2 linked regions of the Methylococcus capsulatus genome follow. The protein of the gene in region 1 interacts with the protein of each later gene in a pairwise test. Links are inferred from orthologs where the notes say so. Each region holds a gene or a part of one and is shown on either strand. Other genes may lie near its edges.

The links.
Region 2: the proteins of def (region 1) and N4J17_RS16135 interact in binary tests that used the Escherichia coli proteins (3 or more experiments, as listed by UniProt). The link is inferred for Methylococcus capsulatus from one-to-one orthologs.

The regions. Positions count from the first base shown.
Region 1 is NZ_CP104311.1:769,022-784,863, forward strand. Bases 1-2,781 are described here. They hold def (peptide deformylase), read left to right. Parts: upstream 1-1,013; coding sequence 1,014-1,550; downstream 1,551-2,781. Other genes in these bases: N4J17_RS03650 (LysM peptidoglycan-binding domain-containing protein), read right to left, coding at 1-709; fmt (methionyl-tRNA formyltransferase), read left to right, coding at 1,631-2,557; rsmB (16S rRNA (cytosine(967)-C(5))-methyltransferase RsmB), read left to right, coding at 2,554-2,781. Outside these bases: more of rsmB, read left to right, coding at 2,782-3,849; N4J17_RS03670 (DUF4390 domain-containing protein), read left to right, coding at 3,846-4,403; N4J17_RS03675 (sensor histidine kinase), read left to right, coding at 4,385-6,589; N4J17_RS03680 (sigma-54-dependent transcriptional regulator), read left to right, coding at 6,586-7,953; Trk system potassium transporter TrkA, read left to right, coding at 7,953-9,326; N4J17_RS03690 (class I SAM-dependent methyltransferase), read left to right, coding at 9,329-9,916; N4J17_RS03695 (rhodanese-like domain-containing protein), read left to right, coding at 9,913-10,305; translational GTPase TypA, read left to right, coding at 10,522-12,342; bacterial ammonia monooxygenase, subunit AmoB, read right to left, coding at 12,517-13,761; bacterial ammonia monooxygenase, subunit AmoA, read right to left, coding at 13,859-14,602; bacterial ammonia monooxygenase, subunit AmoC, read right to left, coding at 14,751-15,533. UniProt on the Escherichia coli protein: Removes the formyl group from the N-terminal Met of newly synthesized proteins. Requires at least a dipeptide for an efficient rate of reaction. N-terminal L-methionine is a prerequisite for activity but the enzyme has broad specificity at other positions.
Region 2 is NZ_CP104311.1:3,330,270-3,346,110, reverse strand. What follows is about bases 596-3,375. They hold N4J17_RS16135 (aspartate-semialdehyde dehydrogenase), read left to right. Parts: upstream 596-1,364; coding sequence 1,365-2,387; downstream 2,388-3,375. Other genes in these bases: N4J17_RS16130 (FimV/HubP family polar landmark protein), read left to right, coding at 2,424-3,375; leuB (3-isopropylmalate dehydrogenase), read left to right, coding at 596-1,305. Also shown: leuD (3-isopropylmalate dehydratase small subunit), read left to right, coding at 1-194; more of leuB, read left to right, coding at 223-595; more of N4J17_RS16130, read left to right, coding at 3,376-4,877; N4J17_RS16125 (DUF934 domain-containing protein), read right to left, coding at 4,954-5,439; N4J17_RS16120 (nitrite/sulfite reductase), read right to left, coding at 5,426-7,072; sodium:proton antiporter NhaD, read left to right, coding at 7,343-8,704; N4J17_RS16110 (alpha-E domain-containing protein), read right to left, coding at 9,073-10,041; N4J17_RS16105 (circularly permuted type 2 ATP-grasp protein), read right to left, coding at 10,043-11,491; N4J17_RS16100 (proteasome-type protease), read left to right, coding at 11,815-12,579; N4J17_RS16095 (hypothetical protein), read right to left, coding at 12,562-12,957; N4J17_RS16090 (aminotransferase class I/II-fold pyridoxal phosphate-dependent enzyme), read left to right, coding at 13,097-14,299; N4J17_RS16085 (lysophospholipid acyltransferase family protein), read right to left, coding at 14,311-15,060; gmhB (D-glycero-beta-D-manno-heptose 1,7-bisphosphate 7-phosphatase), read right to left, coding at 15,023-15,562; glyS (glycine--tRNA ligase subunit beta), read right to left, coding at 15,564-15,841.

The sequences.
Region 1 (15,842 bases):
GCGTGTACGAAGTCATAAGCTCTCGCGGCTCGACGGCCAGCAGACGATCACCGATCACGGCCTCCCGCTCGGCCCGGACCAAGAGAAACTCCGCCAGCTCGCCGGCACGGCGCAGCTGCGCATCCCCGATATACAAGGCTTCATGGCCAAGCACTTCCTCGGTGACGCCATCGCGATAGACGGGGCCCGGCCGCACGACCGCCAGAACGCAGCCATCCGCTGCTTTGACCCCTCGCGCATAGAATCTGTAACCGGCGCCGCCGGCGATGTGCTCGTCCGGGAACCCGACGATGTAAGGGAGCGTGTCGACATTGGCGCCGTCCAGGACTCTGGGCCGGGTCAGGAATGCCCGGATGGCATGCTCCGGAATGACCGGGATCTCCCGCACCAGCGGTGTCACCCGAATGACGGGACTCAAGGGGACGGTGGGGGCGGTCTCGATCTCGATCCTGGGCTCACGCCCCCGCCGGCGCAGTACAAGCACGTCGCCCGGATAGATTTGGTCCGGGTTGGCCAATGCCGGGTTCCGGTACCATACCTGCGACCACTGCGCCGGATTCTGCAGAAAGCGGGAGGCGATGTCCCAGAGCGTATCGTTCACCTGCACCAGGTAGCGATCTGGAGAATCCGGATTGAGGGCGATCCCGTCCGCGAAGGCGCCTGCGTAGATGAGGAGCAGAGCCAGGCCGGCGGCAAGCCTGGCGATCATGGGCATCCTCGGGAGATCACGAGGAAACCGGAGTGAAGTTTTCTTGTCTTATTATTCACAGACCTTGTATTTCCAGCTGCATCAGGCTTTAACGTGAAACAACGCGAAGCGCTTTTTTTGTTCTCCCTCTCCCGCGTGCGGGAGAACTCTGGAGGGAAGGGACCGATCCTGGCAAGGAGCGGCTCTCGTCCATCCAGAGTGGCTGGCCGCCATGATCATTAGATTCATTCTCCCGGCGGAATTCGTTAGAATTCTCCTTGCTTGAGCAGCTATGTTTCCCGCCCGCCCGGCGGAAGAGGCTACCGTGACCATTCTATCCATTCTCGAATTTCCTGACGAACGTTTGCGCAAGAAGGCCGCGCCCGTCGAAGTGTTCGACGACGACCTGCGCAGGACCGTCGACGACATGTTCGAGACCATGTACGCAGCCCCCGGTGTCGGCTTGGCGGCCACCCAGGTCAACCTGCACAAGCGCATTCTCGTCATCGACGTTTCCGAAGAAAAAAATGCGCCGCTTTGCCTGATCAATCCGGAACTGCTCGAAAAGCAAGGGAACGGGGAGATGGAGGAAGGCTGCCTTTCGGTGCCGGGGATTTTCGAAAAAGTGTGTCGAGCCGAATCGGTCCGCATCCGCGCCCAGGACCGTAACGGCGAATTCTTTGAAATGTCGGCGGAGGGATTGTTGGCCGTCTGCATCCAGCACGAGATGGACCATCTCGAAGGCAAGCTGTTCCTGGACCATCTTTCCGCTCTGAAGCGCCAGATGGCGCGCAAGAAACTCCAGAAAGAGCGGCGCATGAAGGCGATCAACAAGACTCCGCGTGCCGCGGCAGCCGTCTGACCGCCTCGCGTGGGAGCAGAAAGCGACGATCGCCCCTTTTGCGGCAGGCCGCCGCTTCCGCCCAACCGTAAAACGGCTTCATGAGAATCGTATTCGCCGGCACCCCAGAGTTCGCCGTCCCTGCCCTGCGCGCCCTGATCGCATCGGGCAACCCGCCATGCGCCGTCTATACTCAACCCGACCGCCCCGCCGGCCGTGGCCGTAGAATCGCGTCCAGCCCGGTCAAGCAACTCGCGTCCGATCACGGCCTTCCCGTGTTCCAGCCGGAATCCCTGAAAGGGCCGGAGGAACTCGAACGGCTGCGCGAGTTGGCGCCGGACCTGATGGTGGTGGTGGCCTACGGCCTGATCCTGCCCCCCCCCGTCCTGACCGTTCCACGGCTTGGCTGCGTCAACATCCATGCCTCCCTGCTGCCCCGCTGGCGAGGCGCAGCGCCGATCCAGCGTGCCATTCTCGCCGGCGATCGGGAAACGGGCGTCACTCTCATGCGCATCGAGCCGCGTCTGGATGCTGGGCCGATGCTGGGCAAGCGGAGCTGCCTGATCGGTGACGACGATTCCGCCGCCACCTTGCATGACCGCCTCGCCGGCCTCGGGGCCGAATTGCTGGCCGAGTTGCTGCCCGCGCTGGCAGAGGGCTGCCTGGCCGGTGAAGCGCAAGACGAGAGTCGGGTGACCTACGCCGAGAAGATCGAAAAATCCGAGGCACGCATCGACTGGCAGCAGGATGCAACCACCCTCTCCCGCCGGGTGCGCGCGTTCAATCCCTGGCCGGTGGCGGAAACGACGCTGGATGGAACGGTGTTGCGAATCTGGTCGGCCCGGGCACTAGACACCCCGCAGGACACCGCCCCCGGCACTGTCCTTGCAGCAGCGAAAAACCTCGACGTAGCCTGCGGGCGGGGCACTTTGCGTATCCTTGAAATCCAGACCCCGGGAAAACGGCGGATGAGTGCCGCAGACTTCCTCAACGCCCACGCGCTGGCCGGAAAACGGCTGGGGACATGACGACCAAAACCCGCATGCTGGCCGCCGCAGCGCTTCATGATGTCGTCGTCGACCGGCATTCGCTGACCTGGGCGCTGGGAAAACGCCTTCCGTCTTTGCCAGATGCCCGTGACCGGGCGTTCGTGCAATCGCTATGCTACGGCGTAATTCGCGCCTTCGAGCCGCTGGATTTCCTGCTCGGCAGCCTGGCGACCAAACCGATCCGCGACCCGGAAATCCGGCTGCTCGCGCTGATCGGTCTCCACCAGTTGCGCAGCATGAACGTCAAACCTCATGCCGCGGTGTCGGAAACAGTCGAGGCGGCCGGCCGGAAAAGCTGGGCGAAACCCTTGCTCAACGCCATTCTGAGGAACTATCTACGCCGCAAGGAGGAACTGGAATGCCGGGCACTGCAGGACCCCGCCAGCCGGGATGCTCACCCTGCCTGGCTGCGCAATCGGCTCGCCGCCGACTGGCCCGAGCGATGGGAATCTCTGGTGCAGCAGAACAATCTGCCGCCGCCGATGACGCTCCGGATCAACCCGCTCAAGGACGATCGCGCAGCCTACCTCGCACGACTGGCCGACGCCGGCATCGCCGCCCGCCCCTGCCACCATTCACCTTGGGGACTGACCCTCGAATCGCCGGTCCCGGTCGAAGCCTTACCGGGTTTCGCCGAAGGATGGGTATCGGTCCAGGACGAAGCCGCCCAACTGGCGGCGCCGCTGGTGGGCGCCGAACCGGGCGAACGGATCCTGGATCTGTGCGCCGCTCCCGGTGGAAAGACACTGCACATGATCGAACTCTGCCGGGGAGACATCCAAGCCGTCGCGGTGGACATCGATGCCGATCGGTGCGTGCGTATTCGTGAAAATCTGGAGCGGGAAGGACTCTCCGCAAAGGTCATCGCCGGCGACGCCCGCGCACCGGAATCGTGGTGGGACGGCTGCCCCTTCGACCGCATCCTGCTCGATGCGCCCTGTTCGGCGACCGGAGTCATCCGGCGCCACCCGGACATCAAGCTGCTGCGGCAAGCACGCGATCTCGACACACTCAACGAACTTCAGGCAGCCATCCTTGCTGCCGCCTGGCCTCTGCTCAAACCCGGCGGCACCCTCGTCTATGCCACCTGTTCGGTCATCCGTGCCGAGAACGACTTGCAGATGAAACGCTTTCTGGAAACCCACGCCGATGCGGCGGAACTGCCGCCGACCGCGGACTGGGGCATCCCCTTGCGCCATGGCCGCCAGATTCTCACCGGCGAATCCGGCATGGACGGCTTCTTCTATGCCCGTTTGCGCAAGACGGGATGAACAGGTTTGCCGGCTGGCTGGTCCTCTTCTGCCTCCTCGCCCCCATCGCGGGCTGGAGCGCCGAAGCGGGGTTCGCCGTGCGCCGCGCCGACCTGTTCCGGCACGAGGACCGCTCCTGGGGGCTCGATGCCGACATCGACTACCATTTCAGCGAAACCGCCGTCGAAGCCATGCACAACGGCGTCCCCTTGACCCTGGTCTTACGTCTTCGGGTCAAGCGGGTCAGACCCTGGTGGTGGGATGAAACCATGATCTCGGAAAACCATCGGCGGACCATACGCTTTCACCCGCTGGCACGCGCCTATCAGCTGACGACGGCCGAATCCGGTGTGACCGAGAACTTCGCCAGTCTGCGCGCCCTCCTGGATGCATTGGGGCGGATAAGAAACCTGCCGATCGAGGCCCCCCAAACGTTCGGCAGCGGCGAATACCGCGCCGCCCTCTCGGTGACGCTGGACATCGAATCACTCCCCCTGCCATTGCGCCCCACGGCCTATCTCTCCCCCCAGTGGCATCTCAACAGCCCCTGGTTCCGATGGTCATTCGCAAACTGAGAATCCGCCTGCCCCTCAGCCTGGTCGTGATCGCGCTGTTCACGGCCATCGTCGCGTCACTGCATCTGATGAGCTCCGCCACGCAGAGTTCGCCGCAGCTCGGCAGCATGTACTCGCTGCTGGTCCTCATCAATTCGGTCGGTTCGATCCTGCTGCTCACACTGGTCGTCGTCAATGTCTATGGACTCCTCCGCCAGCTCGCCAAGCGGACAGCCGGCTCCCATCTGACGGCCCGCATGGCGTTTCTGTTCGTCCTGCTCAGCCTGGCACCGGCCTCCATCGTTTTCTACTACTCCATGCAGTTCCTCAAACAAAGCATCGACAGCTGGTTCGACGTGCGCATCGACCAGGCCATGGAGGACGCGCTGGAATTGGGGCAGGCCGCGCTCGATGAGCGGATGCGCGCCATGCTGCACCAAACCGAACAAGCGGCGGCCGAACTGCAGCTCGCCCCGATCATGGAATATCCCTTGCGCCTGACCGAACTCCGGGACGAGCTGGGGGAAGGCGAATTCACAGTGTTTTCCAGGCAAGGGCGGATCATCGCCGCCGGCGGCTCTCAGCTCGGCTTCATCCTCCCCGATCTGCCGGACGCCGGGGTTCTGCTCCGGGTCAAGCAAGGCAAATCCTCTGTCCGCCTGGAACCCAACCCGGATGGTAATCTACAGATCCGTGCCGTCGTGGCCATCCCTTCCGATGATCCTCTGTTCCTGCAGGCCGTGTTTCCCGTACCGCTGCGAATCTCCCAGCTTGCCAGCACGGTCGAAGCGGCCTACGTGCACTACAAGGAACTCGGCTTCCTCCGCAGTTCCCTCAAGCACACGTTCATCCTCACACTGTCATTGGTATTGCTGCTCAGCCTCCTGGCAGCCATCTGGGTGGCCTTCGTGAGCATCCGCCGCATCGTCGCGCCGGTGCGGCGGCTGGCCCAGGGCACGCGCGCGGTCGCCGAAGGCCGCTACGGCCAGCGCCTCGCAGTGCGGGCGAAAGACGAACTCGGCTTTCTGGTCGAATCGTTCAATACGATGACAGAAAAACTCGCTCTGGCCAGCGAAGAAGCCCGGCTGTCACGGCTCGAAGTCGAGCGCCAGCGCACCTATCTCGAAACCGTACTGTCCAATCTGTCCTCGGGTGTGCTCAGCTTCGACAACGCCTCCCGGCTTCTCACCGCCAACCGGGCCGTGGACGACATTCTGGATGTTCCCGCCCACGATTACCTGGGCCTCCCACTCGGCCGGCTCAAAGCCAAACATCCCTATCTCGCCGAACCGCTGGACCGTATCGAACGCTGGCTGGAAAAGGGCGCAGGCACCTGGCAGGGCGAAATGGCTTTCGTCGGCCCCTCCGGCCGCCGTGAGCTGTATTGCCATGGCACCCCCTTGTTCAACGGCAACGGCGAAAAACTCGGCGCCGTGGTGGTATTCGAAGATGTGACGGCACTGATCCTGGCCCAGCGCCAGGCGGCGTGGAGCGAAATCGCCCGGCGCCTGGCCCACGAGATCAAGAATCCGCTCACACCGATCCAGCTCTCCGCCGAACGGCTGCATCACAAGCTGGCCAACCGGCTCGACGCCCGCGATGCGGAAATCCTGGACCGTTCGACCCGCACCATCGTGCATCAGGTCGAGGCGCTGAAAGCCATGGTCAACGCCTTCGCCGAGTATGCGAGATCTTCGACCATCCAGCTCCGGCGGGTTGCGCTGGCCGAAATCGTGGAGGAAGTGCTGGCCTTGTACCCGCCACAATCCGGCCTCACCTTCGAAATCGATGAAACACCGGATCTGCCCAGAATTTCCGCCGATCCGCTGCAACTGCGACAGGTCTTGCACAATCTCATCAAGAACTCACAGGAAGCCCTGTCGCCGTCCACTCAAGGTAAGATGTGCTTTATTCTTCGCAAGACAATCGACCAGGGAGAATCCTTCGTGCAACTGACCGTCCGTGACGACGGCCCCGGCATTCCGAAGGACCAGGCAGATCGGATTTTCGAACCCTACGTCACCACCAAGACCAAGGGCACCGGCCTGGGGCTTGCGATCGTCAAAAAGATCATCGAGGAGCATGGTGGGACCATCCGCGTGGAAAACGGGTACCAGCAGGGTGCCGGCTTCATCATCCGGTTCCCGGTTCCAGAAACAGACATTAGAGCCGAAGCAAGTGGCGGGAGCTCTGGAGCGAAATCATGAATCAAGGCTGCATATTGGTCGTCGATGACGAGCCCGACATCCGGGGACTGGTGCAGGACATCCTCACCGACGAAGGCTATGCGGTAGTCGCCGCCAACAACGGGGCTGCCGCCCGCCAGGCCGTCCGGGAACATCGGCCGGACTTGGTCCTGCTGGATATCTGGATGCCGGACGAGGACGGCATTTCGCTGCTCCGGGAATGGCTGGAAAGCGGAGCGATCGACTGCCCCGTCATCATGATGTCCGGCCACGCCACGGTGGAAACCGCCATAGAAGCCACCCGCCTGGGTGCCCACGACGTGCTGGAAAAGCCCATCTCGATGGCGAAACTCTTGATCACCGTGGAGCGGGCACTGGAGTCGGTCCGCTTGAAGCGCGAAACCGTGGGAGTGAAGCGTGCGGCCGAAATGGTGCCGGTGGAACTGGTCGGCAAGAGCGCGTCGATGGAGCTGCTGCGGGAGCAGATCAAACGCATCGCCCAGCACGACGCACGGGTTCTTTTGGTCGGAGAGGCCGGCAGCGGCAAAGAAACCGCCGCGCGTTACCTGCATGCCCACAGCTCACGCCGTTCCGGGCCGTTCCTGGAAGTGGCCGCCGGCACCATTTCGCCCGCTGCATCCGCCATCGAATTCTTCGGCAGTGAAAACAATGGAAAAATCCGCAGGGGATTGCTGGAACAGGCCCACGGAGGCACGCTGTTTCTCGAGGATGTCTCCGACCTCGAGCCGGAAACCCAGGTCCGTCTCCTTGGGGCGCTGGAAACCGGCGTGTTTTACCGCGTCGGCGGCACCGAACCCATCCATGCGGATTTCCGGCTCGTCGCATCGACGCATGTGCCCCTGGACGATGCGGTCCGCGCCGGACTTTTCCGCCGGGAACTGTTTTATCTGCTGAACACCGTCACGCTCAAGATTCCGCCGCTTCGGGAACACAGTGAGGATGTCCCTGAATTGCTCCGGTTTTATGTGGACTATTTCGTCAGCCGGGAGAAGCTCCCCTTTCGGCGTTTTCCGGTCTCGGTGCAAAACTTTTTACGTCACTACGCATGGCACGGCAATGTCCGGGAGTTGAAAAACCTGGTCCAGCGGCTGTTGATTCTGGGCAGCGGCGAAGATGTCTCACTGGATGAGGTCAAATCCATCCTCGGCGGCACCACCGATGCCCTGAAAGCGGAAGGCAAATCCGACTTTTTCGAGCTTCCGCTGAAAGAAGCCCGCGAACGCTTCGAAAAGACCTATCTCGAATACCATCTGGACAAGTACGGCGGCAGCGTCGCACGGCTGTCCCAGGCCATCGGCCTGGAGCGTACGCATTTGTACCGAAAGCTCAATGCGTTGGGTATCAAGTTCAAAGACAAGCGCTGATGAAGATCATTATCCTGGGAGCCGGTCAGGTCGGCACGAGTGTTCTGGCCAGCCTTTGCAGCGAGGACAACGACATCGTCGTCGTCGATAAACAGACCAGTGTCCTGCGGGAACTGCACGACCGCTTCGACATCGGCACCGTACAGGGTAATGCGGCGCATCCCACGGTGCTAAAGCGCGCGGGCGCCGACGACGCCGACATGCTCATCGCCGTGACCAGCGATGATGAAACCAACATGCTGGCCTGCCAGATCTCGCACACCCTGTTCAACATTCCGAAGAAGATCGCGCGGGTGCGTGCCATCGAATACCTGAGCTACCCGGAGATATTCTGCAAGGAAGGCGTGCCCATCGACGTAGTCATCAGTCCCGAACAGATCGTCACCCAGATGATCGAACGGCTGCTGCAATGTCCAGGCGCATCCCAGGTTCTGGATTTCGCCGGAGGACGGATCCGCCTGGTATCGGTCCGGGCGCTGAGCGGAGGACCTTTGGTCGGCCGGGAAATTCGCGAGCTTCACCAGCACATGCCCAATGTCCATGCCCGGATCACCGCAATTTTCCGCAATGGCCGTCCCATCGTCCCGAATGGACGACAGACGATAGAGCACGGCGACGAAGTGTTCTTCATGGCCTCGTCCGAAGAAATCAGTGATGTAATGAGTGAGCTGCGTGAACTCGACAAGCCTTACAGACGGCTCATGTTCGCCGGAGGCGGACATATCGGCAAGCGGGTGGCGCAGGCATTGGAACAACGCTATCAAGTCAAGGTCATCGAGAAAAACGCCGATCGCGCCAAGAAGATCGCGGGCGACCTGACCAATACCGTAGTGTTGCTGGGAGATGCTTCCGACAAGGAACTGCTGCTGAGCGAAAACATCGAAACCACGGACATTTTCTGTGCCATCACCAATGACGATGAAGTCAACATCCTGTCCGCGATGCTGGCCAAACGGCTGGGTGCACGGCGCGTCATCAGTCTGGTCAACAAAGCCGCTTATGCGGATATCGTCGACCCCAACCAGATCGATCTGGTCATTTCACCACAGCAATCCACCATAGGCGCCCTCCTCCGTCATATCCGCAAGGGCGATGTAGTCCAGGTCCATTCGCTGCGCCACGGCGCCGCCGAAGCGCTCGAAGCGGTCGCACACGGAACGCCCGGCAAATCGAAGGTGATCGGCATACCGATAGACCGCATCGCTATTCCGCCGGGCGTGGTCATGGGTGCCCTGGTCAGAGACAAAGAGGTGATACAAGTCCATCATGACACGGTCATAGAAGAAGGGGATCATGTCATCATGTTCTTGCTCGACAAGAAGGTGATTCCGATCATCGAACAGATGTTTCAGGGAGAATCTCACCGGGGTTGACGATGGACACCGAGACGACCCGGCGAAAGTGGGACCGGATCTATCGGGAATGGAAGGCTCCCTTCCCCGATGTCGCCACGGTACTGTCCCAGAACGAGCACCTCCTGCCAGCTGGCGGCAGGGCGCTGGACCTTGCCTGCGGACTCGGAAGCAATGCCCTGTTTCTGGCTCGGCGGGGGTTCGAGGTGGACGCCATCGATATTTCCGAGGCGGGAATCGAAGCGCTGGCCCATACCGCGCGCATGGAAGGTCTGCCCATCCACGCCCGCGTCGGCGATGTCATGGAATGCCAATGGGCCACCGAACATTATGATGTGGTCGTCGTAACCCGGTTCCTCGAGCGAACGCTGGTGCGGGCGATCGTGGACGCACTCAGACCGGGCGGCTTGTTGTTCTATCAGACTTTCGTGAAGAGCAAGAGCAGTGATTACGGTCCCAGCAACCCGCGCTTCCTGCTGCACGACAACGAACTCATCCGGCTCTTTGATGGGTTGCTGATCCGTTATTACCGGGATGAAGCACGGGCAGGCCGACCGGATGCCGGCCAACGCGACGAAGCTTTTCTTGTAGGCCAGAGACCCGAATCATGATCGAGCAGATCGACCCCGCTGCCGCCTGGCAGTTCATGCTGAACCATCCCGAGCACGTTCTTCTCGACGTGCGTGACCCCATCGAATTCGCGATGATCGGGCACCCGCCGGAGGCGAAAAATGTTCCCTGGAAATTTGCACCCGGTTGGCGAATCAATCCCGATTTCCTCGAAGGGGTCAAGCAGCTCGTACCCGATGTTGCGACGCCGGTCCTGCTCCTGTGCAGAAGCGGGCAGCGGTCCCAGGAAGCCGCGGAACAGTTGGCAGCGGCCGGCTATTTGAAACTGTACAATATATGCGAAGGTTTCGAAGGCCCTCTGGACGACGACCGCCATCGCAGCTCGAGAGGAGGTTGGCGTTTTCGAGGTCTGCCTTGGGAACAAAACTGACCGTCATGACGACCGGCCGCCCCGGATGCGGAAAGCGGCTTCCCGCTCCTTTCAAAGAGAAAGGGTGAGCAGGGTAAGTCGGCTTTCACATCGGAGCGAGCCGTCGTTCTCCGCGAAACCGCAAAACTGAAATCGCGGTCAAATTTTCCATAAGCACCCGGCTTCGGCTTGAAGCTGGGTGCTTTCTTTTTTCCCACCCGACACCCTTTGAGAAACATGGTAGAAAAATTACGCAACATAGCGATCATCGCCCACGTCGACCACGGCAAAACCACCTTAGTCGACAAACTGCTCCAGCAAAGCGGCACCTTCGCTGCTCATGAGCGGGTGGGGGAGCGCGTCATGGACTCCAACGACCTGGAGAAAGAGCGAGGCATCACCATCCTCGCAAAAAATACGGCCATCAAGTGGCGGGATTACCGTATCAACATCGTAGACACACCCGGCCACGCTGACTTCGGCGGCGAGGTCGAGCGCGTCCTTTCCATGGTCGATTCGGTGTTGCTGTTGGTCGATGCCGTGGACGGCCCCATGCCACAGACTCGCTTCGTCACTCAGAAAGCCTTCGCCATGGGGCTGCACCCCATCGTAGTGATCAACAAAATCGATCGTCCCGGCGCCCGTCCGGACTGGGTGCTCGACCAGACTTTCGATTTGTTTGACCGCCTCGGCGCTACCGAAGCCCAGCTCGATTTTCCGGTCATCTACTGCTCGGCGCTGAATGGCTATGCGGGATTGAATCCCGATATCACGGAAGGAACGCTCGAGCCGCTGTTCGAAGCCATCGTGAATCATGTATCGCCGCCCGACGTGGATATCGACGGGCCGTTTCAGATGCAGGTCAGCAGTCTCGATTACAATTCCTATGTGGGAGTCATTGGCATCGGCAGAATCACCCGAGGAACCATCAAAAGGAATACCCCCGTCACACTGATCAAACGCGATGGCAGGCAGGGCGCGGCACGCATTCTTCAGGTTCTGGCGTTCCACGGCCTCGAACGCATCGAAAGGGAAGAGGCAAGCGCCGGCGATATCATTGCCTTCACCGGTATCGAGGGGCTCGAGATTTCGGATACGCTTTGCGCAGTGGGGTTTGCAGAACAGCTCCCCCCGCTCACCGTGGACGAACCCACGGTGAGCATGACCTTTCAGGTAAACAATTCGCCTTTCGCAGGAAGGGAAGGCAAGTTTCTGACGTCAAGGCAGATTCGCGACAGACTGAATAGGGAACTGATCCACAACGTTGCACTGCGGGTGGAGGATACGGCCGACCCGGACAAATTCACGGTTTCCGGCCGTGGTGAACTGCATCTTTCCATTTTAATCGAAAACATGCGAAGGGAAGGTTACGAGCTGGCCGTTTCCAGACCCGAAGTTATCATTCGGGAAATCGACGGCGAACCTTGCGAACCGTATGAATTCGTGACGATCGAAGTGGAGGAAGCACATCAGGGTGCCGTCATGGAAAAGCTCGGTGAGCGTAAAGGCGACCTCCAGAACATGGTGCCGGACGGCCAGGGACGCGTGCGTCTCGAATACCTTATTCCTTCCCGCGGCCTCATCGGATTTCAAACCGAATTTCTCACCACGACTTCCGGAACCGGCCTGCTGTATCACATATTCGATCACTACGGACCGGTCAAGAAAGGCGCGATTGGACAAAGAACCAATGGGGCGCTTATTTCCAACACGTCGGGCAAGGCGCTGGCATTCTCATTGTTCAATCTACAGGAACGGGGACGCCTGTTCGTCGAACATGGCGATGAAGTATACGAGGGCATGGTCGTAGGCGTGCATAATCGGGGCAACGATTTGGTGGTCAACCCTACGAAAGCCAAACAGCTCACCAACATCCGGGCGGCCGGCAGCGACGAAAACATACTGCTGACACCTGCGATCAAATTCAGTCTCGAGCAGGCGATAGAATTCATCGATGACGATGAACTCGTGGAAGTGACCCCCCAGACCATTCGTATCCGCAAGAAACTCTTGCAGGAACACGAGCGAAAGAAGGCTTCCCGAAGCGCCGAGGCCTGACAGCGGTCCCCCCACGGCACTAGACAAAAGGCCCCGCCAAGGCGGGGCCTTTTATTTGAAAGCTCGCACCTGAAAATCCAAAGCCAGGCATAAAAAAACCCCCGACCGTTGCCGGTCGGGGGTTTTGGCTTTCACCACCGCAAGGGGAGTCCCGAAGGACTCCCCCTCAGGCGATTACATGAACGACGGGATCAGCGGGGCGTCGATCTGTACGATCTGACGGTTGCCCGTGGCGTCGAAGAAGAACAGCAGACCGGCGAAGCGGCTGTCCGGATCGTAGATGATGTCGGACAGACGATACACTTCCCATGCCGCATCCGACGCCGTCACGTCGACCGTGCGGGTCTCACCCGGCGCGATCGGGCTGTTGTCGCTGACGCTCAGGCCGTCTTCAGCCAGCAGGTCTTCCGGATAACCGGTGGTGTCTTTGTACACGTCGGAATCCAGGAAACGCACCGAGGCGGTGTAGAACTCACCCAGCCGGATCGGGCTGTTGCCATGGTTGGTGATGGTCAGCTTCATCCGCATGGCGCGGCCCGGCACGCGGTAGGTGGCGTCTTCCACTTTCACCGACACCGTCGGCGCCGGCAGTTCCAGCGGCTTCATGCCACGCATGGTTCCGGCCTGCAGCGGGATGGTGATCGGGTACTTGCTGTTGGTGCTGGACATGGCCATGACCACGATCAGAATGGTGGCGGCCAAGAAGCCCATCGCAACCTTGCGGTCGGTGCCCGAGACCAGTTCGTCCCCACGACCGGCATCCACCATCAGCAGACGGGGGATGAAGATCGGACGACGCGACCAGTAGGCGATCCAGGCGACACCGATGGCATACCAGAACGCGTGCCAGAAGTAGGTGTTGCCTTCGTTGTAGGTCTCCAGGTCGATCGTCTGACCGGTCAGGGTGGTGATGGGGTTGCGGAATTCACTCATGGAGCCTTCCACGGTGATCCATTTGCCGGGGCCGATGATCGGTCCGCCACCCTGGACGTTCATCATGGTGTGAACGTGCCAGTCACCCGGACGACGGGCTTTGAGAACCACCCGGAAGTCGTAGGTCTTGCCGATTTCCAGACGCACCGAGCGCGGCACCAGCTGGCCACCGATGTACGATTCCTTACGGATGAACACCGGACCCGGCATGCCGACGTTGAGGAACGCCACATCCGGTTCGTCGACCGTTTCCGGCCAGCCTTCGAACACGTGGAACTTGCCTTTGATTTCCACGGTTTCGTTGATTTTGACTTTCTCTTTCGACCAGCTCAGGTCGTACCAGTGGATGGTACGCATGCGCATGAACGCCGCCTGCGATTTTTCACCGTGGGCGCTGGCGCTCGGCGCATAGAAGCTGGTGGCTGCCACGGCGGACAGCAGTCCGATTGCAGACCATTTTGCAATCCGGTCCTTTATTGTTTTCATGATCTCTCCTCTTTCGAGTTCTTGCTGTTGGGTCACTCGCCGGCCTGTCGCCAAGCCGGACGACGGTCTTTCACTCACAGGTCTTGCCGCAGCCCGATCAGGTGCTCTGCAGGAACCGTTCGTTGGAGAACCAGCGACCGATGAAGTGCCACATGAAGTAGATCAGGATCGACATGAACGCGGAGAAGAATGCCGATACCGGGGCGACGTCCTTACCGAAGGTACGCAGGGTGCCCTTCTCTACCATGCGGATGTACTCGGGCGTGCCGGTACGCACATAGTTGTAACCCTGGATGTCGGCAACCGACATCAGCATGCCGTTGTATTCCACCGGCACGTGCAGCGGCGCGATGATCGGCCAGTTGCCCGGGTAGAAGATCAGACCCCAACCCATCGCACCGACGATGGCGGTGAACAGGTAGCTGCCCGACAGCATCAGTACGGTGTCCAGGATGATGGCGCCCGGCACCAGCGAGGCGGGGAACACGAAGTTGATCGGGAAGTAGGTCCAGCCCCAGAAGTTGAAGTAGCGGTTGATCCACTCACCCAGCAGCAGGCCGAGTACGCAGACAGTCGCTCCCCAGGGCAGACGAAACCGCTCCCACAGGTAGGATTGGACGGCCGCCGGGAAGGTGACCAGCACGATCGGAGTCACGGTGACCCACAGACGCCGGTCTTTCCAGTCCGACCAGAAGTCCCAGTCGCCCATGGTGAGCATGGCGTGAATGTGGTACGAGCCCACGATCACGAAGAACACCACGAACAACGCCATCCAGTCGATGGTCCGGGATACCTGGACCGCTTCGGCGTGCGAACGAACCGCAGATTGCGCAGCACTCATTAAAGTTACCTCCAAATTTGTCGTTTTCTTATTTTCGACGGGAGCCGGGACCACCCGCCCCCCGTCGCCGCGAGTCCTTTCCGGCCGCCGGTCCGGCCCGGGGTCTGTGCGCCAGCACCCCCACCGGCCCGCCGGCCTGCGAAGTTCCTTATTTCGCGATCAAGCCTTCGTCCACGGCTTCACACAGGGATTGTCCCAGTCCGCCCTGGGCAAAGCTGTAGAAGGTCTGGGTCAGGGTGCCCATGACGGCCAGCGCCAGCCAGCCGAAGATCACGAAGCCGTAGTGCAGCGGCGCCACGAACAGCTCTTCCATGAACCAGAAGGTGTGGCCCCACTCGTTTAGACCCACGTTCGGCAGAATCATGAACGGACCCACCACCAGCACCAGGTACGGCAGCGAAATGCCCTTCGCAAAGAACGGCAGACGCGTCTTGGCGTAGATGAACGCCGCAAAACCGGTGATGATGTAGATCGGGTAGCTCAGATAGAACTCGATGATGTGCGACGGCGTGAAGTCGGTGTCGCGCACGATCGTCTGATGCCAGGTGCCGTCCTGCTCGGTGAAGTAGGAAGCGCCCCAGTAGAGGGCCCAGGCGTAGGCCACCAGCCAGGTCAGGTGGGTGAAGTTGCGGCGCAGCTCTTCACGCGGGGTCAGCGCGGCCAGGTTGCGGTCGCGAGTCTTCCAGAGATAACCCCACAGGATCGAAGCCGTCACGATCTCCAGGACGATCTCGGTGTACAGGAAGTTCATCCAGTAGGTTTCAAACTCCGGCGCGAACGAGTCCAGACCGGCGGACCAGCCGTAAACACCTTCGTACCAGCGTACCCACATGTAGAACACGGTGTAGATCGCCAGCGCGAACGTGAGCCACTTTTTGTCCAGCAGCGGCGCTTCGGCCGCGGCTGCACCACCCAAAGTTGTTGCTGCCATTTTTACCTCCAACTGTTATATCGGACATAAACACCGGTGCATCGCCCGGTGAATCTTCTCTCACTTCCCTGCTTGGTTTATGCATCCTTGCCACCCCTTAGAACCGCAGCCCTCAGGCTGGCCGGCCCTCTTGGTGCGTCGCAGTCTATCACCCGCCCCGAAGCTGTCAAGAAAAATCTGCGGCAATTTGACGCAGGTTCGCCGGGTGAGCCAACGTCATGAATCTGCGCCCATGGACGGAATTAAGGTAACGGACGGCGCGGGACGAAACGCCCCCCGCCATCCGACAACGGCGGGAACCATGGCCTC
Region 2 (15,841 bases), 2.6 Mb from region 1 along the record:
CCATCGACCTGGAGTCGCAGACCGTGGCGACGCCGTTCGGCGAAACCTTCCATTTCGACGTGGATGCCTCCCGCAAGCATCGTCTGCTGAACGGCCTGGACGACATCGCTCTGACCCTGCAGCATGCCGAGGCCATCCGCGCCTACGAAGCCGCCCGCAGGAAGTCTGCCCCCTGGCTGTTCGCCGTCCCTTGAAGTCTCGAGTAATTCAGGTATCGCTTCAATGACTATCAAAATCGCTGTTTTGCCCGGCGACGGGATCGGACCGGAAATCGTCGCAGAAGCCTTGAAGGTCTTGGATAGCCTGTGCACCGATTTCGGTTTGGCGGTCGAAACCGAACACGCTCTGATCGGCGGTGCGGCCTACGATGTCCATGGCACCCCCTTCCCGCAAGAAACCCTGACGCTGTGCCGGGCCGCCGACTCGATCCTGCTTGGTGCGGTCGGTGGTCCCAAATGGGAGCCTCTGGATTATTCGCTGCGGCCCGAGCGGGGGCTCCTGGGCTTGCGTTCGGAGCTGGAACTGTTTTCCAATCTGCGGCCGGCGGTGCTCTATCCGCAGTTGGTGGCGGCTTCGACCCTCAAGCCCGAAGTGGTCGTTGGCCTGGACATCATGATCGTGCGGGAGCTGACCGGTGGCATTTATTTCGGCAAGCCGCGCGGTCGTCGCATCAACGAGCACGGTGAGCGGGAAGGGTACAACACCCTGGTGTACAGCGAATCGGAAATCCGCCGCATAGCCCACAGCGCGTTCCAGATTGCTCGGAAGCGTAACAAGCGCCTGTGCAGCATCGACAAGGCCAATGTGCTGGAATGCACGGAACTGTGGCGCGAGGTGGTCATCGAGGCCGGCAAGGACTATCCGGACGTGGCGCTGAGCCATATGTATGTGGACAACGCCGCGATGCAGTTGGTCCGTAACCCGAAGCAATTCGACGTGATGCTGACCGATAACATGTTCGGCGACATCTTGTCCGACTGCGCCGCCATGCTGACCGGCTCGATCGGTATGCTGCCTTCGGCTTCCCTCGACAAGAACGGCAAGGGGATGTACGAGCCTATCCACGGCTCGGCCCCGGATATCGCCGGCCGCGGCATCGCCAATCCGATCGCTACCATCCTGTCGCTGGCCATGATGCTGCGCTACAGCTTCGACGACGCGGTCTTGGCGGAGCGGATCGAGAGGGCGGTGCAGACGGCATTGGATCAGGGTTTCCGCACGGCCGATATTGCCTCGGAAGGCACCGTCGAGGTCGGTACCGCCGCGATGGGTGATGCGATCGTCGCTGCTTTGCGCAGTGCCTGAACCTTGCCGCTTCTGCCAACAGAAGCCGGCAATCGAATTTCACTGAACCGAGTCAGATCATGAGCAAAACCTACAATGTCGCCGTGCTGGGCGCCACCGGGGCCGTCGGCGAAACGATGCTGTCCATCCTTGAGCAACGCCGGTTCCCGGTGGGCGAGGTGTACGCCCTGGCCAGCAGTCGTTCCACCGGTAAGCGCCTGGAGTTCAGGGGCAGCCAGCTCAAAGTGGTGGATGTGGAGGAGTTCGACTGGTCCCTGGTCCAGATCGGCCTGTTTTCGCCCGGCGCCTCGGTTTCCGATATCTACGCGCCCCGGGCGGCGGCGGCTGGCTGTGTGGTGATCGACAATACCTCCCGCTTCCGCTACGAGGACGACATCCCGCTGGTGGTGCCGGAGGTCAATGCGGAAAAGATCGCCGATTACCGGAACCGCGGCATCATCGCCAACCCCAACTGTTCCACCATTCAGATGCTGGTGGCGCTGAAACCGATCTACGATGCCGTCGGCATCGAGCGCATCAATGTCTGCACCTATCAGGCGGTGTCCGGCACCGGCAAGAAGGCCATCGAGGAGCTGGCCGGCCAGACCGCGCAATTGCTCAATGGCCTGCCCTGCCAGGCCTCGGTGTATCCCAAGCAGATTGCTTTCAACGTGTTGCCGCAGATCGATGTCTTCCTGGACAACGGTTACACCAAGGAAGAGATGAAGATGGTCTGGGAGACCCGCAAGATCATGGGGGACGATGCCATCCTGGTGAATCCCACCACCGTGCGGGTGCCGGTGTTCTACGGTCATTCGGAGGCCGTGCACATCGAGACCCGGGACAAGATCACGGCGGAGCAGGCGAGGGCATTGCTGGAGAAGGCGCCGGGCGTCGTGGTGATCGACGAGCATCAGCCGGGGGGCTACCCGACCGCAGTCACCGAGGCCGCCGGCAAAGACCCGGTATTCGTCGGCCGCATCCGCGAAGACATTTCGCATCCGCGCGGACTGAACCTGTGGGTGGTCGCGGACAACATCCGTAAGGGCGCGGCGCTCAACAGCGTGCAGATTGCGGAGATACTGATAGATAAGTATATTTGACGCATTCATTTTTACATTTCCTATTGACGACCCGCGGTGTACGGAGCGGAAAGGATCAGATTCGCGCGTCGGACCCTGACGCTCATCGGCATCTTCATTTCTCCCGGCTCCCATGCCCTGGGTATCGGGGAACTCAGGCTGCTGTCCGCTCTCAACCAGACGCTCAAGGCGGAGGTGCCCCTCGTCGTTTCGGAGGAGAAACTCGAGGACATCAAGGTGACACTCGCTTCGCCGGAGGCTTTTGCCCGGGCCGGCATTGAACGCCGGCAGTTCCTGTCGAGCCTGCGGTTTCAGCCGGAGCAGCGTGCCGACGGGAGCGGCGTGATCCGGATCAGCTCCCGAGAGCCCATCAGTGAGCCGTTCCTGAGTTTTCTGATGGAGGTGGATTGGCCGGAGGGGCGGATCGTCAAGGAATTCACCGTGCTGGTCGATCCGCCGGTACAGGTCTTCCCCGACCCGAGTTCTCCTAGCCGCTCCGAGCGTGCTTCGCCATACCCGCAGGAACCGACGCCGCGTTCGCTTTATGTTGTGGACCCTCCCTCTTCCCCTTCTGCCGGTCGTGCCAGGTCCTCCGGGGAAGGATCGGAATATGGCCCCATCAGGCGCCGCGATACCCTCTCCTCCATCGCCAAGGCCGTCAATGCGGATGGCGACCTGACCCCGGAACAAGTCAAGGTCGGCATCTACCGCGCCAATCCGGATGCCTTCATCGGGGGTAACGTCAACGCTCTCAAGCATGGGGCCGTGTTGACCATTCCTCCGCACGCAGTACTGGCGGAGCTGCAGCCGGCGGATGCCGTCAGGCAGTGGCGGGAACTGCGGGCGGCGGCGCGCCAGAGTGCTCGAAAGAATGTATCCACCCTCCCGCCAGCGGCTTCCGCTCCCGTCCCGCCGCCGGAAGGAGGGGAAACCGCGGCCCGCGGCGGTCGGCTCAAGCTTCTCGCACCTGGCAGCCAAGGGCCAGCTGGTGGAGCCGGCGGCAAGGATGATCTCGCCCTGGAGGTCGCCGAAAGCCTTCGCCAGGAAAATGAAGAAATTCGTGCCCGATTGGGGGCGCTCGAGCAGCAGCTTTCGACCCTTCAGCAACTCCTCGATTTGAAGGACCGGCAGATCGCGGCGCTGCAACCCGGGGTTCCGGCCGCCGCTTCGCCTTCCGCAAGCGTTCCTCCGTCGCCGGTGCCGGTGTCATCTCCGGCCGCCGAATCCGGCGCCGGAACGCCAGTGACCGTGGTCATCCAGCCTCCCCCGGCAACCGAGCCGACGGAGGACGCCGCTGCCAACGGCTCTTGGCTTTGGGGGCTGGGTCCCCTCACACTCACGGCAGCGCTGGCCTGGTGGGCGAGACGGAGGCGGCGGGCGTTCGGCCTTGGCCTGCCTTCGAGACTCGACAAACTGATGGCCGGCAGCACGGCATCGACCGCGCCGCGGACCGTTTCCTCCGCAGGTGTCCGCAGTCTGGAAGCGTACCGCAACGCGGTCAAAGAGGTGGATTCCGTGGAGCCGATCGACGCGATCGCCGAGGCCGATGCCTTTCTGGCCAATGGCAAACTTGCCCCGGCCGAGCAACTGATGCGGGCCGCCGTCACAGCACACCCTGAACGCGACGAATTTCGCCTGAAGCTGCTCGAAATTCTATACCTCGCGGGGAAATACCAGGCGTTCGAGGAACTGGCGGAAGACACATCGGGCTGGCGTGAGACGCGGCCGGACCTCTGGGGAGAAGTGTCCCGTATGAGTCTCAAGCTGCGTTTGAAACCTCCCGTGCCGGTGGATGTTCCGGACGGTCTTCCCGATGCGGCGGCGCGCCGGTCGCTAGTGGCTGACACCGTTCCCGAAATGCCACGATCGCCTGCGGTTGTGCAAGGGGTATCGTCGGAAGCTCTCGATGTGGAACTCCGGGACGGTGCTGCGGAACCCGAGGGGGAGCAGATTGTGGCCGATGACATACCTCCACTCGAGTTCGAATTCGCCGGGCTGGAACCGTGTTCGCCGGCGGGAAGAGCGAACGACGAGCCGGAGGTCGTCCATGACGCCGACAATCTCATCGCTTACGAACCGGAGCCGTATGCCCGCGCGACGGCTTCAGCGGCTGAGTCCATCGAGTCGCTGCTGGCGGAGCTCGAAAGCCTTGACGACCACGCCGAACTAAACCCGCCTCCGGTGCCGACGCAAGAGACGCCGGCCCGCGCCTCCGAACCGCCGATGACCATCGAGATCGAAGCGGTTCCGGCCGTGCGGAATACGGAGCCCGCCGGTCAACCCGGTTCGGGTATGCCAGGGCCGATCCGGGAGGACATGGACCCGTATGGGGACATCACCGACATGGATCCGCTCGAGACGAAGCTTGACCTCAGCAAGGCCTATGTCGACATGGGCGATGCCGATGCGGCAAGCGAGCTGTTGGAGGAGATCCTCGCCGTGGGGAACGACCGCCAGAAGGCGGAAGCCCGCGTGCTCATGGATCGGGTGGCTGGGGCGCAGAGCCGGTAGGAGGGTGTGGGCGGGATCGTGCCCGATCATGGTGCGCCCCCTCACGAATCGAGTCACGCCCTCAAGAATGACCAGTTCATCGGGCGCAGCGCCGGTAAAGCGGCCGTGGGTCGTCCACTGCGGCCTGGTAAGTCACGCTGAATTCGCTGAGCAGGGGCAGCGTGCTTTCCAGGTTCGCATCGTGCGTGAATTCGAAGGCGTTGAATCCCACGCGCCGGAGAAAGAACACCTGGTCTGGAATGAAGGCTCCACGTGCCCGGAGTTCACCCTGGTAGCCATAGCGCTCCCTCAACAGCCTGGCTATGGAAAATCCGCGGCCGTCGACCATGCTGGGGAATTCCACCACGACTAGTGGGAACCGGTCGAGTTCTCCGGCGAAATCTTCCACGCGATCCTCTCCCCTGACCCGCAACCCCAAGGCGCCGCCGTGGGCGGCCAGCTCGCTCTTCTCGCGGTTCCAGCGTGCGAGCGAAACGGTGCAGGGGGCAGCAGTCACTGGTTCGTCATCGGCCAGATGGTGCCAAGTATCGGTGACGATGGATCCGTCTTTAATGATGGGCATAGACGCGCTCCTGAAACGGGTTGATGCCTAGACGTCGCACGGTATCGAGAAAGGATTCCTCGTCCTGACGCAACTCAATGTAGGTTTTCAGAATGGTTTCCACGGCCTGAGCCACGTGAGCCTTGTCGATGGCGGGACCGAGGCGTTCGCCGAGCGATGCGTCATTGCTGGAGCTGCCGCCCAGAGTGAGCTGGTACCACTCCTCGCCTTTCTTGTCTACGCCCAGGATGCCGATGTGGCCCACGCTCTGATGGGCGCAGCCGTTCATGCAGCCGGAAATGTTGATCCGCAGGTCGCCGAGGTCGTGCAGATAATCGATATCGTCGATGCGTGAATAGATGTCTTCTGCCACCGAGATCGAGCTGGCATTGGCCAGCGAGCAATAATCCAGACCGGGGCAGCAGATCATATCGGTGGCCTTGCCGATGTTGGGCGTGGCCAGCCCGATGGAGTCGAGGCGCTGCCAGAGTTCGTACAGATCGTCCTGATGCACGTCCGCGAACACCAGGTTCTGGGTATGGGTGGCGCGGATCTCGCCGAAGCTGTAGTGCTCGGCCAGCTCGGCCACGGCATCCAGCTGGGTGTCGGTGACATCACCCGGCGGCACTCCGCGGGCTTTCAGTGACAGAAACACTGCACGGTAGCCGGCGATCTTGTGGGCCGTTGTGTTGTTCCTCAGCCAAGTGGCGAAGCGTGGGTCGGCCGCCGCCAGGCCGTCCGGGCCGGCGCCGCTCGCAGGCCGGTACTCGGGCGTTGTGAAATGTTTCTTCACCCGCTCGATCTCGCCGGTGTCCAGCACCAGTTGCGGGCGGATCTGCGCCCATTCGGCCTCGACCTGACGGGTGAAGTCTGCGATACCGGTTTCTTTGAGCAGGATTTTGATGCGTGCCTTGAATTTGTTGTCGCGCCGCCCAAAGCGGTTGTAGACCCGCAGGATGGCTTCCAGATAGGACAGGAGATCGGCCTTGGGGAGGAAAGGGCGGATGGTCTGGCCGATGATCGGTGTGCGTCCGAGGCCGCCGCCGACCAGGACTTCGAAGCCGGTTTCGCCTGTCTTGCTTTTGACCATCTGCAAGCCGATGTCGTGCAGCTGGGTCGCGGCACGGTCTTTCATCGCCCCGCTAACGGCGATCTTGAATTTGCGCGGCAGGTAGCTGAATTCCGGGTGTAGGGTCGACCACTGCCGGATGATTTCGCAGTAGGGGCGCGGGTCTTCGATCTCGTCGGGGCAAATGCCGGCCAGCGGGTCGCTGGTGACATTGCGGATGCAGTTGCCGCTGGTCTGGATGGCATGCATCTGGACCGTCGCCAGCTCGGCCAGGATGTCCGGTACGTCTTCCAGGCGCGGCCAGTTGAATTGGATGTTTTGGCGGGTGGTGAAATGGGCAACGGATTTGTCGTAGCGGCGGGCGATTTCGGCCAGTTTGCGCAGTTGCCTGGACGAGAGCAGGCCATAGGGGATGGCGACGCGCAGCATCGGGGAGTGGCGTTGGATGTACAGGCCATTCATCAGACGCAGCGGGCGGAACTGCTCTTCGCTCAGCTCGCCCTGAAGGAATCTGCGGGTCTGGCTGCGGAACTGGGCAACCCGTTCGTCGACCAGCCGTTGGTCATATTCGTCGTATTGGTACATGGCGTTTTCGCTGTCGGGTGTTCGCTTCGGGGCGATATCCTGAGTGTTTTACTATGAAAACGACGATAACACCATCGCGTGTCGGAGTCGACGCCTGCCGCCGGTGTGTGGTGGTGGGGCTGGATAGCGTGCGCGTCGCCGGTGCCCGGTGGATTCGTCAGTCCGGATGTTCTTCTTATATAATCGTGGGTCGGATTTGGGAACAGGCGGGCCGCTCATGTAGCGGCCACGTTTTTATTCGATTCAATAACAATTCGAGAGGACCTGGCCTTGTTACGCGCATTCGTTTTATTGTCGCTTTTCCTAGGGCTGCCTGAGCTTGCCCTGGCGGAGGAAACCCGGAATCTTGATCTGACCGCGACTCACCGAGGATTATACTGCGTTCTGATCTTCATCGTGGCCTATGCCTTCGTGATGACCGAAGAATTCACGCATCTTCGGAAGTCCAAGCCGGTGATCCTGGCCGCCGGCATCATCTGGGCGGAGGTCGCCTACATGGCCAGCACCGCCGGCGTCGCTGCCGAGGAGGTGCACCGGGCATTCGAGCACGACCTCAAGGAATATGCGGAACTGATGCTGTTCCTGCTGGTCGCCATGACCTACATCAATGCCATGGCCGAGCGTAATGTGTTCGAGGCGCTGCGGTCCTGGTTGGTGACCCGCAAGTTCGGTTACCGCAAGCTGTTCTGGATCACCGGCGTCATCACCTTCTTCCTGTCTTCCGTGGCTGACAACCTGACCTCGGCGCTGCTGGTTGGTGCCGTGGTGATGGCGGTCGGGGCCAAGAGTCCCCGATTCGTCAGCTTAGGATTCATCAACCTGGTGATCGCGGCCAACGCGGGCGGCGCCTTCAGCCCCTTCGGCGACATCACGACTCTGATGGTATGGCAGGCTGGAAAAGCGGAATTCTTCGATTTCTTCGAGTTGTTCATTCCTTCGGTCGTGAACTTCGCGGTGCCGGCGGTCTTCATGCACTTCGCGATTCCGAACGAACTGCCGGATTTTCCCGAGGAGGAGGTCGTCGTCATGAAGCCAGGCGCTCTGGCGATCTGCGGTCTGTTCGTGCTCACCATCTCGATCGCCGTCAGCTTCAAGCAGTTCCTCCATCTGCCGCCGTTCTTGGGCATGATGGTGGGCCTGTCCATCCTGATGTTCTACGGTTACCGCCTCAAGATGTATTTCCCCGGCAACAGCGACGACCGGTTCGATGTGTTCGCCAACGTCCGCGACGCCGAATGGGACACTTTGCTGTTCTTCTTCGGTGTGGTGTTCGCGGTCGGCGGTCTGGGCTACATCGGCTATCTGGAGCTGGCTTCCGCCGCCATGTATGACGGTCTCGGTGCGACCACGGCCAATGTCATCGTCGGTCTGCTGTCGGCGGTGGTCGACAACATCCCGGTGATGTTCGCGGTGCTGAACATGAACCCGGACATGGACATCTACCAGTGGATGCTGGTCACCCTGACCGCTGGCGTGGGCGGATCCATGCTGTCGGTGGGCTCGGCGGCCGGTGTGGCGCTGATGGGCACATCGCGCGGCATGTACACCTTCTTCAGCCATCTGAAATGGACACCCGCGGTGGCTGCAGGCTATGTCGCCAGTATCGCGACGCACTATTTCATCAACGGCTGATCGCCACGAAGGAGCACAAGGAAGTCGAGCGAAGCGAGCGAGTGCGACGACACCCGCGAAGCCGTAGGCCCGGATGTTTTGTCGGAGTCTGCGGCTTCACCGCAGGTGTAGACAAAACATAAGGGAACCGACACGGCGTCGAGTCATTGTGGGAGCCATGGCGGAGTGCGTCGCGGAGAGACGGACGGAGCCGAGGCGGACGCAGGACGGCGCGGGCCGCCGAAGGCAAAGACGTCGCCAATTTTTCGCTTCCGAGGGTGACTTGGAAGTCCCGTCGGGTTTCGCGAAAAATGGCGACGCTCCAGTGTCTGAAGGGTGACGAAAAGGCCCGCGGCCAAAGCCGCGGGCCTTTTCGCATCTGCTGTACCCTATTCGTTACTGCAAAGCGACTGATTCTGCCGGGGCGACAATTTTTCGACGTCGAAGTAGCAGCCGGAGAGGGCATCGTGAATTTCGGCCAACTTGATCTGGAGATCGTCGATGAATCGGTGCAGTTCGGTACGGCGGCGGCTTTCCTCATCCTGGACCAGGGCGATGGCTTCCGCCAGTTTTTCGCGGGCACAGCCGCCCTGCGGCAGATGGGCGAGCGCCTCCAGCATGTCGCGGAGGCAGAAATGGCAGGAACGGGGAAACAAGGTGTCTTCCAGGAGAAACTTCACCACCGAATTCCGTCCGACGGCGCTCTGGCAGTGGCGCCGGTACATATGGTAGGCCGTCATCGACTTCAGCACGCTCATCCAGAGCAGGTTTTCGAACGGCGTCACATCCTTGCCTTCCGGTGACAGGTCGATCCAACGGGCGTCTAGAATGCGGGTGGTCATGTCGGCCCGCTCCAGATTGCAGCCGAGCCGGACGAATTCGTAGGCTTCATCATGGCTCATGGTGCCGGCGATGATGCCGGCGACGGTCTGTACGCTGACGATGATATCGTCGAGGTAGGCAAAGCGGCGTTTCGGCGACTCGCTGTCCGGTATGCGCGCCATCGCCTTAAGGTACAGCGCGTTGATATGCTCCCAGCCTTCCCGCTGGAGTATGTCCCGTATGCTGCGGGCGTTCTCGCGGGCCGCGCGCAGCGAGCTGACGATGGAGCCGGGATTGCGTGCCTCCGTAATCAGGAAACGGCTGACCTGGCTTTCGCCGGGAGTGGAATAAAGCGTGGCGAATGTTTCCTCGCTCCCAGTGATGGTCAGCAGAGAATCCCAGCTGGGACGGATTTCCCGGGGCAAGTCCAGCATCACGTTGGCGTTGGCATTGATCATGCGGGCGGTGTTTTCCGCCCGCTCTAGATAGCGCGACATCCAGTAGAGGCTTTCCGCGACGCGCGACAACATCGCCATGTCAGGCTCCTTTTCCGTCGATGATCCAGGTGTCCTTGCTGCCTCCTCCCTGGGACGAGTTCACCACGGTCGAGCCTTTCTGGAGAGCGACGCGGGTCAGTCCACCGTTGGTCACATAGATGTCCCGGCCGCTCAGGATGAAGGGGCGCAGGTCGAGATGGCGCGGTTCGGCCCGATGATCGACCAGTGTGGGCGCGGTGGACAGGGTGAGCATGGGCTGCGCCATGTAGTTGCGCGGATCGCGGCGGATGCGCTCAGCGAACTCCACGCGCTCCTCCCGGCGGGCCCTGGGGCCGATGAGCATGCCGTAGCCGCCCGATTCATTGGCCGGTTTGACCACGAGTTGGTCGAGGTGGTCCAGCACATAGCGGCATTCCTCTGGATCGACGCAGCGGTAGGAAGGTACATTCGGCAGGATGGGCTCCTCGTTCAAGTAATAGCGGATGATGTCGGGAACGTAGGTGTAGACCACCTTATCGTCCGCCACCCCGGCTCCAGGAGCGTTGGCCAGCGCCACCTTGCCCTTCTTCCAGGCGCGGATGAGCCCTGGTACGCCGAGCACCGATTCCGGATTGAAGGTTTCCGGGTCGAGAAACAGATCGTCGATCCGCCGGTAAACCACGTCGACCTTGTGCAGACCTTCGATGGTGCGCATGTAGACGCAGTCGTCGCTGCCGACGACCAGGTCGCGTCCTTCCACCAGTTCGGCGCCCATCTGCTGGGCCAGGTAGGCGTGTTCGAAATAAGCCGAGTTATAGATGCCGGGTGTCAGCACCACGATCTGAGGATTGGCCATGGGCGCGAGGGATGCCAGGCACTGGCGGAGTTGGGCCGGATAGTCGTCGACCGGGCCGATGGCGTAGGATTCGAAAAGCTCCGGCAACACCCGCTTCATCACCAGCCGGTTCTCTAGCATGTAGGACACGCCGGAGGGTACCCGGAGGTTGTCCTCCAGCACGTAGAACCGCCCGTCCTTGTCCTTGACCAGGTCGGTGCCGCACACATGGGCCCAGACGCCGAGCGGCGGGTCGATACCGACACACTCGGGCCGGAAATTCCTGGAGTCTGCCAGCAGTTCGCGCGGGAATACGCCATCCCGGACGATGTCCTGAGCGTGGTAGATGTCATTGATGAACAGGTTCAGCGCGCGGGTGCGCTGTTTTAGCCCGCGTTCGACCCCTTCCCATTCCTCGGCCCGAATCAGCCGTGGGATGATGTCGAACGGCCAGGCACGGTCGATAGAGCCCTCGTTCTCACAGTAGACCGTGAAAGTGATGCCCATGCTCAGGATTTCGGCTTCGGCGGCGGCTTTGCGTTCCTGGAGATCGGCTTCGGAGAAGCCATTGAGATGGTCGAACAGGGCACAGGCGATTCGCCGGGGCATGCCGTGCTCGTCGATCAACTCATCGAAACATTCCGGATTGGGGTAATCTTGCAGTGCCAGGGTCATGATCGTGTTTCGATCCTTGGAGGCTAAAATCGTTTCAGGGTGCGGCGGGCCACGGTGACGCAGGAAGCGGGCCTTCCTATAGGCGGACAAGCGATTTTCGGGCCATGCCAAGTGCCCTTCTGTCGTTTCCCGTGCGATGCCCAGGCGGGCGTGGGGCGGCCCGACCGGAGGCTGGGCTGGTTTGGGGCACGCTGGAAACGCCTTGCGCTGATCCGGTGCAAGTGCCGAAATCCCTATCGATTGCGCAGCCGCTTGAGATCGGGGGCTGTTTCGAGCTAGAGTCCTGCGGCTTAACCGCGCAGATCCTATGTTAAGGAATCCCCATGACTTACTGCCTTGCCATCAAGGTCGACGAGGGGCTGGTGTTCGCCTCCGATTCCCGTACCCATGCCGGTGTCGATTACGCCAGCGTTTACAGCAAAATGTACCGCTTCGATTTGCACAGCGACCGCATGATGATCGTCCTGGCCGCCGGCAATTTGGCCACGACTCAGGCTGTGATCAATCTGATACGACGCGATCTGGAAAATCCGGGAGCGCTCTACAATCTGAACACGGCGGCCTACTTATACGATGCTGCGTCCTACATAGGTGGAACCAGCGTACGGGTTCAGGAGCAACACGCCAGCGCAATGCAGCGTAGCGGCGTCTCGGCCGAGGCCAGCTTCATCCTGGGTGGCCAGATCCAGGGGCAGCCGCCCGAAATTTACCTCATCTATCCCCAGGGCAATTACATCACAGCATCGCCCGACACGCCTTATTTGCAGGTTGGCGAAACCAAGTATGGCAAGCCGATTCTCGATCGGATGATCTCCCCCACCACGACGCTGGAAGATGCGGCGCGCTGCGCCCTGGTCTCCATCGACTCGACGATGCGCAGCAATATCTCGGTCGGCCCCCCGGTGGAGGTCGCCTTCTACCGGCGGGACTCCTTTGCCATCGGCCATTATCTGCACCTGGATTATTCCAGCCCCCTCTATGCTTCGATCCAGAAGCAGTGGGCCGAGGGTATACGCAACGCTTTCACCCTGTTGCCACGGTTCGAGTGGGAAGCAACCGGATCGATCGGTTCAGAACAGAGCCAATAGGGCCAGCAAGCCAACACCGGCGCTGATCAGAATGATTTTCAGGCGGTGACGCAGATACCAGGCCTTGGCCTCGGCGACCATTCGTTGCCAGTTATCCTCGATCCGTCGCCTGCGCTCGTGCCACCTGCGGGCGAACTTGCCGGCCAGCAGGCTTCCCAGCCACACCACGACGCCGATCGTCAGCCAGGCCGTCAGGACCTGGGCGCCGCGCGGCGTGAGGCCGAGCACGGTTTCGAACACCGTGTCCAGCAGCATCTCCAGGGCTTCGAGAAGGAGCTCTGCGGTATGCGAAAGGATTTCCACGACGAGTTCGCCTTCGATGGCGACGACGAGCAGGACCACAAAAGTGACGAAGAGATAGAATTTGCTCGCACGCATGAGTCCGAACGGATGCCGTCATGGTTGATGGTGGGGTGAAGAAGCGACCGGCCGCTCCTTGCCGAAGCGATCGGACCCGCAGCGTCGGTATTTTAACCGTAAAATGAAACTTTTTCCGTCTAGGTTTTCAGGGGATACGATGAACCGGCGACCGCATGAGGCTGGCCAGGCAACACGGGAAGCGGAGCATGGCAGGTGTCTGGCCGATGGCATCCGGCCGTTCCATGTCATGGCGATCCTGGCGCGCGCGAAGGCGCTGGAGGCGTCCGGGCGTTCCATCGTTCATCTGGAAATCGGCGAGCCGGATTTTCCGACGCCCGAGCCGGTGAACGCGGCGGCGACCCGATTCCTGTCCGGCGGGCAGGTGCGCTATACCCCGGCCGCCGGGTTGCCTGAGCTACGGGAGCGCATCGGGAGATACTATGCTGAGCGCTACGGTACAGGGGTCTCACCCCAGCGGATATTTCTCACACCCGGCGCATCGGGTGCGTTTTCCCTGGCGCTGGCCGTGGCCTTGGCACCCGGTCGGCGCGTTATGCTGGCCGATCCCGGCTATCCCTGTTATTCCAATTTCGTGCATCTGTATTCCGGCGAACCGCATGCCGTGCCGGTGAGGGCGGCGCATGATTTCCATCTGGACGCAGACCTGTGCCGGACGCATTGCGGAGGAGAGGTACCGGTGGCGATCAGCGCCTCGCCTTCCAACCCGACCGGCACGGTCATGCGTGCCGCGGTATTGCGGGAGCTGGTACAGTGGTTCGAAGCCGAACAGGGCATCCTGATTTCGGACGAGATTTACCACGGGTTGGAATACGGTGGCCGCCCGGTCAGCGCGCTGGAGTTTGGCGACCATGTGTTCGTCGTCAACAGCTTCTCGAAATATTTCGGCATGACCGGCTGGCGTCTGGGCTGGTTGGTCGTGCCGGAGGCATATGCGGCTGCGGTGGAGCGGGTGGCTCAGAACATCTTCATTTCGGCGCCGACGCTCTCACAGTACGCAGCGCTGGCGGCATTTTCGGAGGCGTGCCTTGCCGAATTGGAACGGCGCCGGCGGGCTTTCGAAGCGCGCCGTGATTTTCTTTGGGGGGAACTGGTGAAGCTGGGATTCGGGGTGCCGGCCCCGCCGTCCGGGGCGTTCTACATCTATGCCGACTGCTCGGCGTTCACTGATGACAGCGCGGAGTTCGCCGCGCGCCTCCTGGAGCAGGCCGGCGTCGCGGTGACGCCGGGCAAGGACTTCGGCACCCAGTCACCGGAGCGTTATCTGCGCTTCGCCTACACGGCCGACATCCCCGTACTACAGGAGGCGGTCGAACGGATTCGCCGTTTTGTCGGCGGCTAAAAAAACCGGTCTCAACGGGGCCGGCTGATTTCCTGCATCTGGGCTTCGATCCAGCGCTCGGCCTGGGCGGTGATTTCCGCCGCGTCGAACTTGGCGGCGTCGATCGGTGGGCCGACGCGGACCTGGATGGTGCCGGGATACTTCAGGAAAGCACGGCGGCTCCAGTATTCGCCGGCGTTATGTGCTACCGGCACCACCGGGCAGCCGGCACGATGAGCCAGCATGGCGCCGCTGGCGCCATAGTGCCCCTTTTTGCCGGGTGCGACTCGGGTGCCTTCCGGGAACACGACCACCCACAGCCCGTCTTGCAGCCGTTTGACGCCTTCGTTCAGCACCTCCTTGAGCGCTGCCGTCTTGTGGGAGCGGTTGATGGCGATGGGTTTGAGGGTCGCCATCGCCCAGCCCCAGACCGGCAGCCTCAGCAGTTCCTGCTTGAGGATGAACACCAGGGGCGGGAAGATCACTTGCAGTGCGAGGGTCTCCCAGGCCGATTGGTGCTTGCAGAGGATTACGCCGGGCTGGGCTGGAATGTTTTCCCGGCCCTGGACCTGAAAGTCCAGCCGGCATACGGTTTTCAGCATCCATAGATTGAACCGGACCCAGCAGTTGGCCAAGGCCCAGCGCATGCCGAACGAGAAGGGCCGCGCAGCGATCATGCACGGGCTGATCACCAAGGTGGACAAGGTCATGCCGGCGAAAAACACCGCCGAACGCAGGATGATCTCAAGTTTGGCTGAAAACGATATATTGTGCGGCTGCATACAAATCGGGGAAAGTGGGGACGTCGAGTTCGGGATTCCGCTCCAGTGTGCGCGTGCCCTTGCCGGTTTCGACCAAGATCGGCACGGCGCCTGCCGCCGCTGCCGCCTCGATATCGCGCAGCGAATCGCCCACGGCCGGCGTGCCGGCGAGTTCCACGCCATACTTTTCAGCGAAGGCGCGGAACAGGCCGGGTCTGGGTTTGCGGCAGCCGCAGACGTCTTCGGGCCCATGCGGGCACAGGAAAATGTCGAAGATTTCGCCGCCGGCTTCCCGCACCATCGTCCTCATCTTGTCGTGGATCGCTTCCAGCATGGCTGGGCTGAACAACCGGCGGGCAATGCCGGACTGGTTGGTCAGCACCACGACCCGGAAGCCGTGGTGGGTCAAGAGGGCGATGGCATCGAGGCTGCCGGGGATCGGGCGCCATTCCTCCGGTGACTTGATGTACTCGTCGGAGTCTTGGTTGATGACGCCGTCCCGGTCCAGGATCACATAGTGCATATCATTGGGCCGGCTGCAGCGCGGAGATGTCGGCGATGTTCAGGAACAGCCCTTCGATCAGGGCCAGCAGGCCGAGCCGGTTGCTGCGCAGGGATTCGTCCTCGGTCATCACCATCACTTTGTCGAAGAAGGTGTCGACGCTGTCCCGCAACTGTGCCAGCCGGCACAGCGCCGAGGTGTAGTCGCGAGCATGCAGCAGCGGCAGGATGTCGGCATGGGCCTGGCGGGCCGCGGCCAGCAGTGCCTTTTCCGAAGGCTCGATCAGGATCCGTTCCTCCG